One region of the Leeuwenhoekiella sp. NPDC079379 genome, then DNA from elsewhere that is predicted to be linked to it. Evidence: riboswitches for the same ligand, from Rfam matches in the RefSeq annotation. Region 1 holds a riboswitch; the other holds the start of a gene.

Region 1 (10,347 bases):
AAACTCTATCTGGTCTTTTAAAAACGGACTCAAAAATAAATCTGCTCCTAACTGAAAACTGCTCTTATGCGTTACGCGCTTATCTAAAAATGTAGAAACTACTAAAAATGGCTGCTGCCCCAGACCTATATAATCACTTTCATTAATACCAGATCTAAGAACTAAATTCCATTTTATAGGTTCAGAATAACGGGTTTTTACTTTAGGTATATAACCCGGAAAAGCATCCTCGTCAGACAATTGGTAATTAAGACCTAGATTAAATGTAAAAGAATTTGTACTGGCATTAGGCGATTTGACATTTGCATTAGAATAGTGAATTAATGAAATCCCTGTCTGTAAACCTATTTTATCAATAATATTAGGTTGCTTGTAATTAAGCATGATATACGTTGAACTCAGTAAAGTAGAGCCGTATGCATTATTCCTAAAGTTTTTATCTATATCAAAAGGCTTTGTAGTTACGGCAACCCCCTGACCTATACGCAACATTAATTTTCTGTTAAGTGCATAAAAATTAAAATGACCGTAAAGACCATAATTCTCTCCTAAAAACTCGTTTTTTTGATCTTGTGCGATAAATGAAAATCCGTAATCAGGATAATTGTAACGTGCTTCCCAATCATTAAAGCCATAAGTTCTGCGATTATAACTTAGAATAACTCCGGTAGGATGTCCTGTTATTAAATGTGCTAGATCTTTATTATGCTGTAGGATGGTTCCGTAAAAAAAATTTGCATCTAAACTATATGGTTTTTGCTCTACCTCCTGGCTAAATGCTGAAAAAGAACAAACAAGTAAAAACAGTAACTTATATTTCATTAAAAAAAGAATGTCGGCAAAAGTATGCAATTATTTAAGATCTCACGTCACTTAAAAAAGTGCAGAAGCAATCGCATGCACATTATCACTTTTACCCATAGAATAGTAATGCAATACAGGAGCACCACCTTCCATAAGCTCTTTAGATTGTTGTATAGCCCAGTCTATTCCTACTTGTCTAACCTCTGTATTTGATTTACAATCATCTACGGCATCAATTAGATCCTGCGGGAGATCTATTTTAAAAACTTGCGGCAACAACTGTAAATGACGTTTTACAGCAATAGGCTTAATCCCCGGAATGATAGGTATATCAATACCTTCGGCACGCACTAAATCAACAAACTCAAAGTATTTTTTATTATCAAAAAACATCTGAGTCACCACATAATCTGCCCCGGCTTCTACTTTTTGAATAAGCCTTTTTAGGTCTGTTTTTAAAGAAGGTGCTTCTAGATGCTTTTCAGGATAACCGGCAACACCTATACAAAAGTCAGAACAGCCAGAAGTTTCAACTACATTATTAAGATATCTGCCTTTATTCATTTTTGCTATCTGCTCTACAAGACCTAACGCATACTCGTGACCCCCATTTGTAGGTTCAAAATATTGTTGCTCTTTCATGGCATCACCACGCAAAGCCATTACATTATGTATATCTAGAAAATGACAATCTACCAGCAAATATTCAGTTTCTTCCTTAGTAAAACCACCACATAATACGTGTGGTACCGTATCTACGTTGTACTTGTGCTTTATAGATGCACAAATACCCAGAGTACCCGGTCGCATACGTGTTACCTTTTTATCTAAAAGCCCGTCTTTTTCTATATAAATAAACTCCTCGCGTGATGTAGTCACATCAATAAAGGGCGGCTTAAACTCCATCAACGGGTCTATGTTATCATACAATTCCTGAATACTTTTACCCTTTCTGGGTGGTATCAATTCAAAAGAAAATAAAGTCTTCCCGTTAGCTGCTTTTATGTGGTCTGTAATTTTCATAATGTCCCTTGTTTTCTCGTATGAAAACTTTATTCGGGTATTTTTAATTGAACAATTCTATTTATTTTTTGGGCGCTACCCTACGGGTCGGGCTTTCGCTCGTCGCTGTTTTCGCTATCGCTTCAACGAGCTTCAGCAAGAGCTCAATCCCTAGCGCACTTTAATCGTCAGAGATATTAGGATTTAACCATTTTTCTGCCATTCTTACTTCAATATTTTTACGCGCTGCAAAATCTTTAACCTGATCCATTTTGATTTTCCCTAAGCCAAAATAGCGTGCTTCGGGGTTAGCAAAGTAATAACCACTTACTGATGCTGCAGGCCACATAGCTAAACTTTCGGTTAGTTCAACCCCTATATTTTTATGTACATTAAGAACATCCCAAATCGTTAACTTTTCTAAATGATCTGGACAAGCAGGATATCCGGGAGCCGGGCGTATTCCTTTGTATTCCTCTTTAATCAATTCTATATTACTCAAGGCTTCATCACTTGCATAACCCCAGTATGTTGTGCGTATTTCTTTGTGTAAATATTCAGCAAAAGCTTCAGCAAAACGATCTGCCAGTGCTTTTACCATAATACTGTTGTAATCATCGTGTTCTGCCTCATACTTTTCAGCCAGTTCCTGAGTACCAAAACCTGCCGTAACGCAAAAACAGCCTATATAATCCTGTTTTCCAGTTTCTTTAGGCGCTATAAAATCTGAAAGTGCAATATTGGGCTTACCAGATGCTTTTTTACTTTGTTGGCGTAAGGTTCTAAATACAGAATTCCTTTTTTCTTCTCCAGTTCCCGAAATGACAATCTCAATATCATCATCATCAACAGTATTGGCTTCAAAAAGACCAAAAACCGCCTTTGCAGTGAGTAATTTTTCATCTAAAATGCGCTTTAAAATTACTTTTGCATCGGCAAATAATTCTCGTGCCTGCTCGCCCACAACTTCATCATCTAAAATATCGGGATATTTACCGTGTAGATCCCAACTTCTAAAAAATGGTGACCAGTCTATAAAATCTACAAGCTTGTTTAAATCGAATTCTTCAATTACCTGAATTCCTAATTCTGCGGGCTTAAAAGCTTCAAAAGAATCCCAGTCTAACTTCCAGTTGTTAGCTCTAGCTTGTTCTAAGGTTAAGAAATCACGCTTCTTACCACGGGTTAAAAACCGATCTCTAAACAAGGCATAATCTTCTTTAATACCTGCTTTATACTTCAATCTAGATTCAGGATTCAGCAAATCTCCAACTACAGTCACTGCTCTTGAGGCATCGTTGACATGTACAACTGCTTCAGGATATTCGGGATCTATTTTAACCGCAGTATGTGCTTTACTTGTTGTAGCACCCCCAATCAATAAGGGCACTGTAAAATTTTGACGCTTCATCTCTTTTGCGAGAAATACCATCTCATCTAGCGATGGTGTAATTAATCCACTAAGGCCTATAATATCTACGTTGCGCTCTTTTGCTGTAGCGATAATTCTTTCTGGCGGTACCATTACCCCCATATCTATAATCTCGTAGTTATTACACGCTAAAACAACGCTTACAATATTTTTACCAATATCATGCACATCACCCTTCACGGTAGCCATTAGAACCAAACCTGCCCCCCTTTCCCCCTTAGGGGGAGTTTTGGTAGTTATCTTCTGCAAAATGCTTTCTAAAACCGCTTCTGTGTTTTCTAAAACTTCCTTGTTTGAAAAACGAATTACTTTAAAACCCTGTTCTTCGAGCCATTCTGTGCGAACGTGATCATTTTCTTTATTTTGAGGAAGTTGATGAATCAAACCATCTATTTCAATTATCAACCGCTCTTTAAGACAGACGAAATCTGCAATGTATCTACCGATTATGTGCTGCCTTCTAAATTTGTAACCTTGAAGTTTTTTATTACTCAAATGTTCCCATAGCACCTTCTCGGCATCAGTAGGGTTATTATAGCGCATTCCTTGAGCGTACTCTTTTAGCAAACTATATAATAATGGATCTGCCGTTCGCCAGTATTGCTCCCCCATAGGGGGCTGGGGGGCTGAGTTTTTCAGCTTTTCTTCTTCGATATAAGGCAATAGGTAAGCCACTGCTTTTTTCATCACGCGGGCTGATTTAACAACCTGAGGTAAAAACATTTTTCCGCTTCCAAAAAGATCTCCCACAACGTTCATACCCGTCATTAAGTGACCTTCAATAACGTGTAATGGTTTCTCTGAAGCTAAGCGTGCTTCTTCAATATCTTCAAGAATATAGGCGTCAATACCTTTAACAAGCGCTCTTGTGATTCGGTTTTGAAGTGGTTCTTCCCTCCACGAGAGATCAACAACCTTTTCTTTTGAAGTTCCTTTTACGCTTTCTGCAAGATCTAGAAGTCGTTCTGTAGCATCGTCTCTTCGGTTTAAAATAACATCCTCTACATGCTCTAGAAGTTCTTTTGGGATATCATCATAAACCTCAAGCATACTAGGATTTACAATACCTATATTCATACCCGCTTTTATTGCGTGGTATAAAAATACAGAGTGCATTGCTTCACGTACCGTGTCATTGCCTCTAAAACTAAACGATACATTACTCACTCCACCACTCACGCTGGCGAATGGAAGATTTGCCTTTACCCATCGCGTCGCTTCTATAAAATCTATGGCATTGAGTTTATGCTCATCCATACCGGTGGCAACCGGGAAAATATTTAAATCAAAAATGATATCTTCTGGCGGAAACTTAACCTGATCTACCAGAATGTCATAGCTACGTTTTGTAATTTCTAATCTGCGCTCATAATTATCTGCCTGGCCTACTTCGTCAAATGCCATTACCACAACTGCAGCACCATAACGTTTTATTTTTTTTGCGTGTGCTATAAACTCTGCTTCCCCTTCTTTTAAACTTATGGAGTTTACAACACATTTACCCTGTACCACTTGTAAACCCGCTTCAATAATATCCCATTTTGAGCTGTCTATCATTATAGGTACGCGTGAGATATCTGGCTCTGCAGCAATTAGATTTAAAAAAGTTACCATTGCTTTTTTTCCATCTATTAGACCATCGTCCATATTGATGTCTATAATCTGGGCACCATTATCTACCTGGTCTCTTGCAATTGTAAGGGCTTCATCAAATTTTTCTTCATTAATAAGCCTTAAAAACCTGCGGGACCCCGCTACATTTGTGCGTTCTCCTACATTTACAAAATTACTTTCGGGCGTAATTATTAAAGGTTCGAGTCCACTTAATTTTAAGGGCCTAAATGCTATTTTAGTCGTATCAGCTGCTTCTAATCCGTTATTCATAAATACTATATTATAAAGCTGATTGTGCCTTTTTAAAAGCCGGTAATGGTCTTGGCTTATACTTTTTTACAAGTTCTGCAATTGCGCGTATGTGCTCTGGTGTTGTACCACAACAACCCCCTACTATATTAATAAGTTGTTTGTCTAAATAGGATTTAATTTGAGAAGCCATTTCCTGCGCTGTCTCATCATATTCACCAAATGCGTTAGGCAATCCTGCATTAGGATATGCAGACACGGCAAAATCAGATTTGCTAGAGATAACCTCTAAATAAGGTGTTAATTGCTCTGCTCCTAAAGCACAATTAAACCCCACCGATAGTAATGGCATATGCCCTATTGAAATTAGAAAAGCTTCTGCGGTCTGTCCAGAAAGTGTACGACCTGATGCATCTGTTATCGTACCACTTACCATAACCGGAATATCTATACTGCGCTCTTCTTTTAGTTCTTCAATAGCAAATAAGGCTGCTTTAGCGTTAAGTGTATCAAATATGGTTTCTACTAGAAGTATATCTACACCCCCATCTATAAGCGCCTCGGCTTGCTGTCTATATGCTATACGCAACTCATTAAATGAAATTGCTCTAAAACCGGGATCATTTACATCTGGCGACATACTCGCAGTCTTATTAGTAGGTCCCATAGCTCCTGCAACAAAGCGGGGTTTGTGTGGTTCTTTTGCAGTAAATTCTTCTGCAACCTTTTTAGCAATTTTAGCAGACTCGTAGTTTAAATCATATACAAGCGCCTCCATACCGTAATCTGCCATGGCAATGGTAGTACCGCTAAAAGTATTTGTTTCTACAATATCTGCTCCTGCTTCAAAATATTGAGCATGTACATCTGCAATTGCCTGTGGCTGGGTAAGACTCAATAGATCATTATTTCCCTGTACGGGGCTTGGCCAATCTTTAAAACGCTCTCCACGAAAATCTTCTTCAGTGAATTTATAGCGCTGAAGCATTGTTCCCATAGCGCCATCAAGAACTAAGATGCGTTCTTGTAAAACTTTATATAAACTATTCTGACTCATAAATCTCTTAAACTACATTTACAAACATTATATAACGCTTTCTAATTTAGAAAGGTCTAACAATTATAGTATCAAGAAAATAAAAAAGGAAAGCCAGAATGACTTGTTTTTTTGTTATCTATCCCTTACTAAATAAGAGTAGAACGTAGCACCTTCTCCAGAGGAGGGTTGCTAAGGCTTCAATGGGTCTAATCCCTCTGCCTTTCTTGATAACTTAATAAATAATGAACTTGGTTACAAAGATTGTAAAACAACTTGAGAATACACAAATTTTGAAGGAATAATATTAATTAATTATCAAAATGAAACAACTTTTAAACACGCTTAAATGAATCAATTATCCGCTTAAAAGTCTTAAAAAAGACACTCAAAAAGTCAAAACTCTGATTTACAATGTTGTATAAATTAATTTTTAAACTAAGTTTGTATACCCAAACTTGTTACCTTAACAAAACCAAATTTAAACCTATGATTAGCAACACTACACAATCACATCCTCGTTTTAAAGTTGTTTCTTATGAAGAAGCTTCTGATGAAGTTAAAGTCATCTATGATGACACTAAGAAAACACTTCAAATTCCTTTCGTACTAAACTGGTTTAAATGCCAGGGATCAAACCCTATTCTTTTAAAGGGTAATTGGGCTAAATTAAAATCTACGCTTATGCAGGGTGATATTCCTAATGTTTTAAAACAGCTCATTATATACAACGTTTCAAAAGAGCGTAACTGTGAATACTGTGCACAAGCTCACGGAATTTTTGCCGATAGTATGAGTGCTATGATAAGTGAGAATGAAAACTTTAGAGTTACAAATGACCTTGAAAGTCCTTTGATTCCTGAGAGTTACCGTACTGCTATTAAAATAGTAACTAAAGCAGCACTCAACCACGATATGATTATAGATTCTGATTTTCAAAAACTTCGCGAGGCAGGCTTTGATGACGCAGAAATACAGGAACTTATGGCTCAGGCAGATCTAGTAAATATGCTAAATACCTTAGCTGATGTAGCGGGAATCAAAATTGATAATGAGCTTATGGAAGCTCAAGCATAAAATTAAATAATTGAATCTAGCCGCCGCAAAGTACCGTATTACCTATGAGGCATTTTCTAAATTTTCTGGTGGTTTAAGTAAGGTTGAAAACCTTGAAAGCCTAAGCAATGTTGTTAGTAAACATTTAAAGTATCTTTTCAATTTTAAGATTTTTAGAATTCTTTTAATTGACAAGAGCAATGTTAACGGCTACACCTTTGCTAAGGGTCAAACCTGGACCTCAAAAAATAATGAAGACGTTTTAAACTATGAAAAAAAATTACTTAAGGATCAAATTCCATTTTCAAAAACTCTTAAGCAAGCTGAATTACCAAAATATCTAGATCATATTACACTTAATAATGGACAACTCTGGGGCTGGTACTTACCTTACTCAGACTATGAAGTTTGTGTGTCATTAGTCTCTGATGATAATGCTCAATTTAGCTATAGTGATGTAGAAATCTTGCATCTTTTAGTAGATACACTTACTTCAAAATATAGACAGATTTGTCTAAATCAAGAAATTAACCTTAAAAACCAACGATTAGAAGATGCAGTAGCACAGATTGCACTTAAGAATCAAGAAATAGAAAAAATTAATAGTAACCAGCAAAGTATAATAGATTCTCGTACCCGAGAGCTTCGTATTAAAAATAAAAAAATTCTTGAGCTTTTAAGATTGAATGCCCACGAGCTCAGAGAGCCTTTATGTCGCATTTTGGGCTTGCTAGAAATATCTGACTATTATACAGATACCGAATTACGCAATGAAATTTTACCTAAACTAGCAGAATCTTCTCATGAACTAGATTCTATTTTCAAAAGTGTCGTAATTAAGAGTGAGGAAGAAATAAAAAAATATTCCTATAATTATAATGATCAACTATGAGTAACCGCTTAAAAATAATGCTCGTAGATGATCAAAAAATGGCTAATTTCATTAATAAAAAACTAATTGCAGTTACAGAACTGGCAACAGAAGTTATTGATTACACATTACCCGAAATAGCTTTAGCTGAAGTAGAATTTCAAAAGCCAGATGTCATTTTTCTTGATCTTAATATGCCCGTCGTTAATGGCTGGAAATTTCTTGATAGTTTAACCGAAGCAAAAAATCTTACCAAGGTTGTAATTCTAACCTCGAGCACAAGTGAAATAGACAGAGAGAAGGCTCAGAACTATACTCAGGTAATTGACTTTCTAATAAAGCCATTGACCAAAGATATAATGCTGAGCCTTAAATCTAAATTGTATTTAACTTCTTAGTCAATAGCCTGTACAACAGCTTTCTCTGCTTCTTTACGCGTGCCATCAAAACCATCTATACCACTTACAGTAGTATATTTCATAACATAGCGCTTACCTGGATTTATGATTTGATAAGCAGCCTGACACATCATGGTAGCCTCGTGAAAACCACAAAGTATCAACTTTAATTTGCCAGGGTATGTATTAACATCACCTATAGCAAAAACACCAGGTATATTAGTCTGGTAGTCTAATGCATTATTTACTTTAATCGCATTTTTCTCTATCTCTAACCCCCAATCCCCTATAGGTCCTAATTTTGGAGAAAGACCGAATAATGGTATAAAAGCATCTGCCTCAAGAGTTACTTCACCTTCTGGAGTTTCTACAACTACACGGTCAAGTTTATCAACACCTGCAAGACCTACAACTTCACCCGGAGTGATTAGATTAATTTTACCTATTAATTTTAATTCTCTTACTTTCTCAACAGAATCTAAGGCTCCCCTAAACTCATTACGACGGTGTATAAGAGTTACTTCTTTAGCGATATCTGCCAAATAAATACTCCAGTCTAATGCAGAATCGCCACCACCGGCGATAACTACTTTTTTATCACGATATACTTCAGGGTCTTTTATCATATAAGCAACTCCCTTATCTTCAAACTCGTGAATATTAGGTATAAGCGGCTTACGCGGTTCAAAACTACCCAAACCACCTGCAATTGCAACCACCTTAGTATGGTGTTGTGTGCCCTTGTTTGTAGTCACAATAAAGCTACCGTCTTCTTGCTTATCTATAGTTTCTGCACGCTCACCTAATGTGAACCCGGGTTGAAACTGTTTTCCCTGCTCGATTAAATTATCAATTAATTTACCTGCCATCACTTCAGGAAAACCTGGAATGTCATAAATAGGTTTTTTAGGATAAATTTCTGACAATTGCCCGCCAGGTTGCGCAAGTGCATCAATTATATGGCACTTAAGCTTTAATAAACCGGCTTCAAAAACGGTAAATAATCCTGTAGGTCCTGCTCCAATTATAAGTATATCTGTCTTTATCATCTTCTTAATTCTTTGAGCTCTTAAAGCTCATCATTCAACTTTATCTTTAATTTTTGGATATCAATCCTTTTGTAAATTCATTAAGCGTTTCTACCTTTTCTTCAAAATCGCCTTTAATGGTTTTTCTATATTCGTTGATATTTTTAACCATATCGTCAATATTCTCAGGTATAACATCCTCAAAAAACTGTCTAAGACGTTTTGCTGTGGTAGGTGACTTTCCGTTAGTCGAGATTGCAATTTTTACATTACCTTTTGTTACAATACCACCCATATAAAAGTCACAAAGCTCTGGTACATCTGCAATATTACAGAGTAGAAAACGCTTTCTTGCAGCTCTATAAATTCGTTTATTTACAGCTGGGCTGTCTGTTGTAGCAATAACAACGTGACGCTTTTTAAGCATAGAACGCGTAAATCTCTTTTTAGTGATTTTTACATTAAACGTACTTGCTAAAGCTAAGGTTTCAGGTCTGAAAAAAGGAGAGACCATCTCAACTACAGCATCTGGACTTGATTTTGTGAGAAACGTTAATTTTTCTAATGCTACATTGCCTCCACCTACAATGAGTATTTGCAAGTTACGTACTTTTAGAAAAACCGGGTAAAGGTTATTATTCTCTTGAGGATCAATTATCATACGCTGTATATTCTAACTGCAAATTTAGCAATTGTGCACGATGTCTTACCACTTCGCCTATCACAATAATTGATGGGTTAGTAAGTTTTAACTCTTGCACTACAGATTCTATGGTGTCAATAGTGCCCACACCTATACGTTCTTCTGCAGTTGTCCCATTTTGAATAATCGCAACAGGAGTTTCATTTTTTCCGCT
Region 2 (10,347 bases), on a different contig from region 1:
AATACATCCACATTGCGCAAAAATACCTTTTAGAACTAATAATTTATGCTTCATATTCATTTATTTGGTGCCTTATTCATTTAAAATCTTGTTTTGTTAGGGATTAACTTTAGATTACTGTACCTTTGGCATCGTAATTGCTTACTATTAAGTAATTATTAAAATTTAAATAGTATTATGAGTAACGGAACAGTAAAATTTTTCAACGAAACCAAAGGATTTGGATTTATTACAGAAGAAGGTGTTGAAAAAGACCACTTTGTACACATTTCTGGTTTAATCGACGAAATTCGCGAAGGCGATGAAGTTGAATTTGAACTTAAAGAAGGTAACAAAGGTTTAAACGCAGTAAACGTAAGAGTTATCTAAGACATATCTTGTAAGTTTAAGAAAGCCCGTCAATTTTTTGACGGGCTTTTTGTTTTTTTAAAATGTTCCTGACTACATCTATTTAAAAGAATGACGCTGCTCTTCAGTAGAAGAGGCTTTTAAAAGTTGGTGAAATATTTTTATCGAGTTGAAGTCCTGAGTGATTGTGTCAGAATCTACAATTCCTGAAATTCCGGCAGTCAATAAGTCTTTTACATCTTCTGTAGCAATACCGCCTGAACCTAGTATGGGTGTTGTGGTGTTTAAAGATTCAGTAATAAGACTATACCCGTCTAAACCTAATTCTGCTTTTGCATCTCCTTGTGAATAGGTTTTAAATGGTGCTAAATTAATGTAATCAATATCTTTTTCAATCAAAGCCTCACAGTCCTGTATTGTATGCGCACCCGCACCTATAATTTGCCAGGTATATAAATGATTGCGTACTGAAAGTAGACTAGAAAGATCTGTTTTTTCTAAATACACGCCATCTGCTTTAATCTCTCTGGCGATTTTATGATGATCTGTTACAATTAATCGAGTTTGATAATGTGCTGTAAGTTCACGTACCTGTCTAGCCAATTGAAGCAGCTGCTTCTCAGTAGCTTTATCAAAATGCAGTTGAACCAATTCTATACCCGCAGAACAGGCTTTTTGAATATTTTCCAGTTGCTCTTCTGGAGATTTGCCCTGTGATTTATAATGAAGTTTAGGTATAATCATGTTTCAATTTTAGTAAGCATTTGCGTTTGCAAATATAGGTGTGTAGGGCGCTTAATCGGTTTGATATTATAATAAGTTGGAGTGTCTGTCTCTAATTAAATTTCATATGAAGCTGTCTAGAGTGCAATATTCTTGCGCCACTTTAGAGTCTACAAAAAATTAATTAGAAAAAAAGTCCCGAAAAATCGGGACTTTATAAAGAGTTTTATAACGGTCATTTGAGTAAATTAAAACTCAAATGAGATTACTCCCCTTACTCAAATTGAATTGTAATTTATGTTATTCAGCTTCTACAGTAAGCGAATCAGCCATTGCTAATTCTTCATTTTCGTCGTTGTAGGTAGGTGTAGATTCTTTTAAACGGGTAAACTCTTCCAGACGTTCCGTCTCATCTTCATCACCAGAAAAATACGGAAAAACATCCATAATAGGAGATTCAGAAACTGCCGGTATTGTGTACTCGCCCATGGTATCCTGCATCGTAGTTACCGTATTTTCAAAGGCTTCTTTTACATCATTTGCCTGTACCAGCAGATACATATTGGTTTTGCGTTCTTTACCGCTTTCTTCATCAAAAGCGATTAACGATATTTTAGATTTAAACCAGCGGTCGCTATTTTCAAAAGGATGAATCTCTGCATAATTAGCAACTTTAATGTTTGTGATTTTAATCTCTTCACCTTCCATTAAATACGAAGCCATTTCTTCTGTAATTCGGCTTTCTGCTTCAGTGTACGAGATTGCATCTACTAAAAAAGGTTCGGTTTTAACCTTTTGCGTACCAGACGCTTCATCAAATTTTCTATATTTTACCTTGCATTCGTACCAGGTTGCACTCATAATATATTGTTTTTAGAGTTTCAAAAATAGGGTATAGGTCGTGGGTAATTTGACATAAAAACAGATAGATATTCACAATTTAAAAAGCAGTTATTTATTCCGCTAGCAGGTAGGCTATTACCTATTTTAAAAACTACAGTTGCTTTTATTTCCTTAGGTAATCCCTTTAAATCACACTACAGTCTTTAAATTTGCAGTTTACTATATACTATTTTAAAGTGCTGGAAAAAAGAACACAATTACCACAAAAGAACGATCTAGATCCAGAGAAATTTATTTATTGTCTCGAAGGGGTTGCTGATGTAGAACTAAATCAAATTACTGAAGCTCAAAAAAATCTCGAAGAGTTAGTGATTCAGTACGGTATAGCAAGTATATATCAAACTTGTGATACCATAGAAGGTCTTGAAGCGAGCCTAAATACTCTGGTTTTAGATGACCATTATTTTAAGGAATACGAGATCATCTATCTGGTGATGACCGGAGAAGCCAATAGTATTTGCTTGAACGACTATTATTATAGTTTTCAAGAAATAGCAGAACTTTTTGAAGGAAAGCTAAGAGGTAAAATCGTTCATTTTTCAAGTGCTAAAATACTGGACCTTGATGAAGAAGAAGCTCAATATTTTCTTGATATCACAAATGCAAAAGCGGTTTCTGGCTATGGCAATGCAGATGCCGGGTTGAGCAGTTCAAACCTTGATAAAGTCTTTTTTAATCTGTTTAATGAAGATGATGATATTTTTGAAGTGGTAGAACAATTACATCAAAAACACTACGCAGCCTGTAAACTATTAGATTTTAGAATGTATTACTAAGCTTTTCGGTAGCACTTAAATTTGTGAGAAAACGTGTTCTGCATTTCGACTCATAAATTTGAATCTATAAATAGATTTGCATTAAATACATATAGTAGATTCCATATCAAACTACTTTAGATTTGGCTTGCGCATTGGGTTCAACGTAATAAAGAGCACTGTGTACACCAGCAATAGAAGTAAATACCAGGTATTTCCCATTAAATCTAAATAATCAATCTTTCCGTTAGAAAAGCTTAAAATCATAAGAACCTGCGCGCCATAAGGCAATAATCCCTGAACAATACAGGCAAAAATATCTAAAATTGAAGCTGTTTTTTTATTGTCTAATTTGTACTCATCATTAATAGTTTTTGCAATAGGACCGGCGATAATGATAGAGACCGTATTGTTTGCAATAGCCATATTGATGGTGCTTACCAATGTAGCAATACCAAGTTCTGCAGTTTTTCTATTTTTTATAAGCTTTTTAATGCTTACCAGAATAAATTCAATTCCGCCATTACGAGCTACCAGAGCTGCAAGGCCACCGGTAAGTAAAGAGAGTAAGAAAATTTCGGTCATATTCGTAAAGCCCTCATAGGCAATTCTGGTAGATTCTAAAAGCGTGAAATCGCCGTAGCTAATTCCTAAAACACCTGCTGCAAGTACTCCTAAAAACAGCGTTACAAATACATTAAGTCCCAGAATAGAAAGTAAAATTACTAGAATATACGGTGTGATTTTTAGCACATCATAGTTGTAGCTAACAGCTGTTGCTGCACTAGCTGTAAGATCTGTACCTTGAAAAACTAAGATAGCTATTGTACCTAAAGCTGCAGGTACGGCAATTTTTATATTCTGTTTAAATTTATCACTCATTTTGGTTCCGAGTGATTGGGTCGCCGCAATAGTCGTATCTGAAATAACCGATAAGTTATCTCCAAACATACTACCGCCTAAAAGTGCACCACAAAGTATCGCCAGGTCTGCGCTGCTGTTTGCAGCAAAACCTACAACAATAGGAGCCAGGGCTACAATAGCGCCTACCGAAGTTCCCGTAGAGACAGATAAGAAACCTGCAATGATAAAAATACCCATATAGATGTATTCAATAGCAATGAAGTCTAAACCCATATTTACAATTGCATCTACACTGCCGGTTGCATTGGTAATAGCGGCAAAAGCACCTGCAAGTAGATAAATTAAGCACATTGTCAAGATTTTATCATCACCACAGCCTTTTAAAAGTGTTCTAATTTTAGCGTTAATAGATTGTCTAAATAGTATAAATGCCACAACAATCCCTACTATAACTGCGATAGGAGCAGGAAGTGCATAAAAGTCGTTTTGATAAATACCTACGCCAAGAAAGGTACCTACAAAGACAAATAATGGAATGAGTGCTGAGAATTTTGGGGTAATCTTAAGTTCTGCCATTTTATAATTTTACACTCAAAAAGGCAATAGCAGTAATTACATAGACGTATGCGTTAACAAGGTTTCCAAGTAATTGGCTTATCTATCTTAGCACCTTGCTCGTTATTGCAGGTTGCTATCTCCCTTATGAGATTCTGGATAATTAATTTAAGGGCGCAAAAGTACTCTAGCAATTATTATTCATCCTACTTTAAAAGTTAATATTTTTATAACGTGCGTATTCTGAATTTGTATTCCTAAACCGATGGGAGGGAAGTGGTATCTTTTTTAGATATGTTTTTTTTTGCGGAAAATATTAGAGTACTACTTGATTTCATCAGCAATTAAATATTCTTAAAAGCATCATAAACTCCTATATTTACAGCAAATACGAAAAGATAATGAGCAACGAAGAATTTATGTTAGAAGCTGTAAATGCGGCTTTAAAAGGAATGCAAAATAATGAAGGAGGACCCTTTGGCTGTGTGATTGTCAAAGACGGAAAAATTATAGGAAAAGGAAATAATAAAGTTACTTCTACAAATGATCCTACCGCACACGCCGAAGTTACGGCCATACGTGACGCGTGTAAAAATTTAAATTCGTTTCAACTCGATGGCTGTACGATTTATACTTCCTGCGAACCTTGCCCAATGTGCCTGGGAGCAATCTACTGGGCGAGACCTGAAAAAGTGTATTACGGAAGCAGTCAACAAGACGCAGCTAACATAGGCTTTGATGATGCGTTTATTTATAAGGAAATCCCTTTACCATACGAGAAGCGCAGCATCCCTTTTGAGCAATTGTCTCCCGAAGTCGCCATTAAACCTTTTCAGGAATGGACAAAAAAATTGGATAAGACGGAGTATTAGGCTTTAGCTAAACGTGTAATTAATAGTTAAAATAATTTTTAGACTAGTTCCTAAAAACAGTTACTTAGATATATAATACCATCATACTTATTGGTTAATTTATAAAGGCTTAAACAATAAATTTTTAAAATGAAAAAAATACTAGTTCTCCTTATTTCTATAGTTTCTTTAGGTGCATCTGCACAACATGCTGACTATACTGTATCTTCCTACTTAGATGAAGGTATTAAAGCTCCCAATACGCATTATCTGGGAGAAGCTTGGTTATCTAGAATCTTGCAAGAAGATGAAAATTTACCATATAATCTTGTTAAAGCTACATTTAAGGCAAATTCTACGTTAGACTGGCATAAACACAGTACTACACAGGTATTAATCGTTGTAGAGGGAATCGGGTATTATCAGGAAAAGGGCAAAGAACCTTATATAATGAAAACTGGTGATATTATTAAATGTCTAAAGGATACAGAACATTGGCACTCGTCTTCAAAAAATAACGATGTGACTTACTTAGCGCTTTACAGTGGTGAAACTCCCACCGAATGGACAGAAGTTGTAAGCAGGCAATATTATGATGCTGTTGCCGAAAAGCTGAAAGAAAATTAATTACCAACTTACAAAATTTAGAATCTTGAACGTATAAATCCAAAGCTCTGAAAATCGCGTATTTGAAAATTTCTTGGACTTCGTACAGAATACGCGAATTTTGAAAATTATAGTTTTTTCTATATAATGAGTTAGTAATCAATATGAATCGTATTTGTGATTTCTCGACTGTACTCAAAATGATATCAAGGTTGTTTTAATTTTTCTAATGCTTTAAAGATAGTATTAAGATTATTGAATTCTTTCACGATTGCATTCGTAATAACAGTTAGTTTAAAACAATCTATTAAATACAGCTAAAAGGAAAAACTAAGAAAAATGAGTTCTTAGCACTATTTCACTAATCAATATATTTGTTCTATAATTTACATTATGTAAAATAGAATTTATTGAAGCTTCTTTTTCAAGCAAGAGTTGCTTCACATTACTTTTTCAAGGAAATTATATTTTAGACCTAATATTCTATTAACCTTACTTCTTAGATCCCTCAGGTTTTAATTGATCTACAGTTCCGCGATAATGTATTGTTGTGCGTTGTGTACTTTGTACAGAAAGATCTGCAACCAGATTAGATCTTGGATTGAGTATAAAATCATAGCTTTCGGTTCCTTCAGTATCACGTGCCGAAAATGTGATTACATACATTCCTTTCTTAATTTCCTTTTCATAATCACGTATCAATCCGTTTACCGTTATTCCCGCATCTCGGGTATTATAAGCGCCACCCATACGGCGTTCACCAAAATAAGGTAGTCTTGCGTGAATGCTATCGCCATCAATCTTTACAAAATTGGGATTACCTATTAAACTTACCTGAGCAGAATTGTTACCGGGTCCTAATATATTACTGTTTAAAACAGCTTTTACAGCTGCAGTATTCATAGGCATTGCATAGGTCGCTTCAATCTGATATTCTTTTGCTTCAAGCCACGCATTTAAATCTGCGTTTGTAGTAGCATCAATATCTTTTGAGCTTCCGCAATTCACTAAAAAAAGACTAAGTACTATGAGGTAAATTGTTTTCATAATTTTTTCTATTAGTGTATCAAATTTCCTGCCTAACATTTTAGCTTACATTATTGACAAAAGCGCGGTATTTTAATAATGCCACAAAAAAGGCGCCGCCTATTGCGTTACCTATAAGTGCTGTACTCTGCACGCTTATATACTGCCCCAATGTGATTTCGGTACCACTAATATAGGCTGCAAAAACTTCAACATTACCTATAATACTATGATGCAAACCGGTAAATGCCATAGTTGCTGTGATTAAAAATATTATAATAATACGGCTTACCGTATCTTTTGAAGAGGTTACTAACCAGGATAGTAAGCCCATCATCCACCCTGCTAAAATTGCACTTACTAAAATGGTAGGAAGACCAAAACCGGCCACGTGTTTACCAATAGTAATTACCGTCTCAACATCAAAAATCCCCAATTTGGGACCTATCCAAACTAAAACCAATCCGATTAAAGTACCGCCTAGTAAGTTTCCAAAAATTACCAAACCCCACAAACGCAATAGACTTACTATGCTATGTTGCCTATTGAGTACGGGCAACGTGAGTAACGAAGTTTGTTCTGTAAACAATATTGATTGACCTAAAACCACCAGAATAAATCCTAATGGATATACCAGAGCAATTATTTTAAACAGACTTTCTTCTGCTAAACTATCTGAAAAAAAATAAAATACACTACAGAGCATCATATAGCTAAAACCTATCTCAAGACCGGCAGTTAGTGAGCTCATAATAATACTGCTGGTACTTAGACTGTATATTTTTTTACCCTCGCAAATTTGTTCTTTTAATATCTCACCGTGACTCTTTGCCTGTGATTCTTCAGAAACTTCAGACTTTTCCAGTTCCTTATCTATATTTTTTTGCTTTTCTTCTTCTTCCTCGCTCATACTCTAGTTTTTCCAGACTGCAACAGCTTCTTCCCGTAATAGTTGTTTTAAATTGAATTCTACGTGTCTTTTACCAGTATGTGAATTGTAAAAGAGATCGCTATAAATATAACCCGCATCCTTAGCATCTGCAGCAGATGCACCATAATAAACCATTTGCAGTTCTGCCCATCTGGTTGCTCCCAGACACATCAAACAGGGTTCACAGCTGGTATACAAGATACAACCCTCAAGACTTTTGTTGGATAATTTTTTGCAAGCTTCCTGAATCATACCCAATTCTGCATGCTGGGTACAATCTGTATTTTTTCCTACCTGATTGTGGCCTTCTGCGATAATTGCTCCATCTTTTACAATTACAGCTCCAAATGCTCCTCCTCCATTGGTTTCCTTCCCTTTTTGAGCCCAGGCGATGGCTTTACGCATAAAAGCTTCGTTAGAATTTGATTCCATAGCAATTTTGATATTTTGTGTAGTTGGGTATTATCTAATTTAGTCTGTTACTAACAATTTAGTTCTGATAGTTTTAAGCAATAAGATTATTTTATATTTTAGTGTAAAATAATTAGTTAATCCTGAGCATTGTATCTTATTAAACAGAATTTATAGAGAAAGATATAAGACCACAATTATTTAACAGCAATTTAGAATCTTTAGATTTTCAAGGCTTGTAATCTATAGTATATTTGCGCCTGAACAAATTAACACAAATAAATTAATGGAATAAGCGTGTTCAATTTAGTCTGTTAGTTTCATCTAATATTACACAACAACTATGCTTATCTGGGGTCTATTTATCGTCTTTATTCTTATTTGTCTGGCACTAGATCTAGGTGTTTTTAATAAGGAAGATCACATTATTAAAAGTAAAGAAGCCGGTATCTGGACTGCAGTTTGGTTTAGTATCGCAATGGCATTTAGTGGGATTATTTACTGGCTTTTTAGTGCAGAACTTATTGAAAATCCAACTAATATTACTGCAAATACAGCAGTACTCAAATATATCACTGGTTATCTTATAGAGTTGTCATTAAGTATAGATAACGTATTTGTGATCGCTGTGATTTTTTCTTCTTTTGCAATACCTCCTAAATTTCAACACCGGGTTTTGTTCTGGGGTATTTTAGGAGCAATTGTTTTTAGAGCATTAATGATTGTTTTTGGTGTTGCGCTTATCAACAAGTTTGAATGGATAATTTACGTTTTTGGAGCATTCCTATTATTTACCGCTTTCAAAATGCTTAAATCTGATGACGATTACGATCCGCAGGATTCTACGGTTTATAAATCTGTAAAAAAATTATTCCCGGTAACCACAACTATAGAAGGTCACGCCTTTTTTCTGGTTGAGCACGGTAAGCGTGCCGCTACTCCCCTTTTTCTAGCTTTAATTGTCATAGAGCTTACCGATATTCTTTTTGCCTTAGATAGCATCCCGGCGATTCTGGCAATCACGGCAGATCCATTTATTGTTTTTACATCTAATATATTAGCGATTTTAGGTTTGCGTTCTATGTACTTCCTAATTTCTAGAATGCTTCAAAAATTCCGTTATATCAATTACAGTTTGGTTGTGATACTGGCATTTGTAGGTCTCAAAATGATCTTCTCACATATGATTGAAGTTCCTGAATGGATGTCACTGGCAGTCATTGTACTTTCTCTAGCCGGTGGAATTTTAGCTTCCATCTATATTGCAGGTCCAAATACTCCAGAAGAAGAAGTTTAAATTCTGAAGAGGCACTTTAAAATTAAGCTTAATTAACGCTTAGTTGTCAAAGAAAGCCTAAAGTCTGTGGTATGCTGTGAGGCTTTGCGTAATTTTAGGAAACTAATAAAATATACAGATTATGAATTATAACTTTGAGTATAACGATGTAGCCGCTAGTGAGGCTTTAGAAGATTTCACAAAAGAGCAATTAGATAAATTAGTACATAAATATGATTTTATCGTACGTGCAGATATTTTCTTTAAAACTGAAAATACATCAAGCGACGAAACAGGTAAAATTGCAGGAATTCGTTTAAGTGCTCCGGGACCGCGTCTATACGCAGATCACAGTTCTAAAAGCTTTCACGAGTCTGTAAAAGAAGCGATTCGCGAATTGAATATTCAACTTGCTAAGCGTAAGGATAAAATGAAATCTCATTAATTAGATAACTTATGAAATCTATAGCTAGAAATGAAAATCAGATAACATTGATCTATAGTAGTACAAGCCGAATTGGCGAGCGTACTTTTGGTCATATTTCTGCAGTAAAAGATAAAGAATTACAAACCATAGATATTGCTAAAAATCCTTTAACAGGTACGCAGTGGGCAGAGCTTGCTGAAGAACTTAATAAACCTATGCGAGAGTTGTTGAGTTTTGAAGACGTTAGTGATGATGATGAGATTAAAAATGGGGACTTTGATGAGAATGATTACGTAAATATTCTCAAAAACAGACCCGAAATATTTGCACATCCTGTAATCATACATAATGAAACAGTAAAGCAAATAAATAACCCTACACAGGCTCAAGAATTTTTAGGTGTTGATAGTGCCGGTCTTGATAAAAAGATGATGCACGAAGAGCCGACAATTAGCAGCACTACAAAAAATGAACGTTTTATAGATAAGCCAGATAATGGCGATCATAATTAAAGAAAGTTTATTATAAGTAAAAAGCGGATCGTTTATAACGATCCGCTTTTTTTATTTCTGTTATTTGAAAAAAATCTAGTTTACCTTATTTTCAAAATTTCCATTAAACGCAAATTGATCTACTGTGATACGCTCACGTTTTTGCTTGCGTTCATCATC

Evidence for each region. A riboswitch is a leader RNA that binds a small molecule or an ion and turns the genes downstream of it on or off. The one in region 1 is predicted to bind S-adenosylmethionine.
Region 2: it holds a riboswitch for S-adenosylmethionine, as region 1 does, so the genes downstream of both, ACIGAM_RS12915 (Na+/H+ antiporter NhaC family protein) here and ACIGAM_RS00775 (homocysteine S-methyltransferase family protein) in region 1, are expected to answer to the same signal.

The regions. Positions count from the first base shown of each region.
Region 1 covers NZ_JBITTU010000001.1:189,395-199,741, forward strand. The annotation lists gene ACIGAM_RS00760 (acyloxyacyl hydrolase) at 1-822, opposite strand, end outside; gene metF (methylenetetrahydrofolate reductase [NAD(P)H]) at 874-1,827, opposite strand; gene ACIGAM_RS00770 (vitamin B12 dependent-methionine synthase activation domain-containing protein) at 1,988-5,122, opposite strand; gene ACIGAM_RS00775 (homocysteine S-methyltransferase family protein) at 5,133-6,158, opposite strand; SAM riboswitch class I at 6,270-6,374, opposite strand; gene ACIGAM_RS00780 (carboxymuconolactone decarboxylase family protein) at 6,627-7,214, shown strand; gene ACIGAM_RS00785 (hypothetical protein) at 7,225-8,085, shown strand; gene ACIGAM_RS00790 (response regulator) at 8,082-8,462, shown strand; gene ACIGAM_RS00795 (NAD(P)/FAD-dependent oxidoreductase) at 8,459-9,511, opposite strand; gene ACIGAM_RS00800 (bifunctional precorrin-2 dehydrogenase/sirohydrochlorin ferrochelatase) at 9,558-10,151, opposite strand; gene cobA (uroporphyrinogen-III C-methyltransferase) at 10,141-10,347, opposite strand, start outside.
Region 2 covers NZ_JBITTU010000006.1:237,127-247,473, reverse strand. The annotation lists gene ACIGAM_RS12940 (EamA family transporter) at 1-13, opposite strand, end outside; gene ACIGAM_RS12935 (cold-shock protein) at 178-369, shown strand; gene ACIGAM_RS12930 (thiamine phosphate synthase) at 448-1,092, opposite strand; gene ACIGAM_RS12925 (DUF4494 domain-containing protein) at 1,372-1,932, opposite strand; gene ACIGAM_RS12920 (DUF6642 family protein) at 2,151-2,750, shown strand; gene ACIGAM_RS12915 (Na+/H+ antiporter NhaC family protein) at 2,862-4,169, opposite strand; SAM-I-IV-variant riboswitch at 4,218-4,316, opposite strand; gene ACIGAM_RS12910 (nucleoside deaminase) at 4,550-5,020, shown strand; gene ACIGAM_RS12905 (cupin domain-containing protein) at 5,150-5,626, shown strand; gene ACIGAM_RS12900 (DUF4251 domain-containing protein) at 6,098-6,652, opposite strand; gene ACIGAM_RS12895 (formate/nitrite transporter family protein) at 6,693-7,541, opposite strand; gene ACIGAM_RS12890 (nucleoside deaminase) at 7,545-7,994, opposite strand; gene ACIGAM_RS12885 (TerC family protein) at 8,317-9,270, shown strand; gene hpf (ribosome hibernation-promoting factor, HPF/YfiA family) at 9,392-9,694, shown strand; gene ACIGAM_RS12875 (arsenate reductase family protein) at 9,706-10,188, shown strand; gene ACIGAM_RS12870 (nitroreductase family protein) at 10,264-10,347, opposite strand, start outside.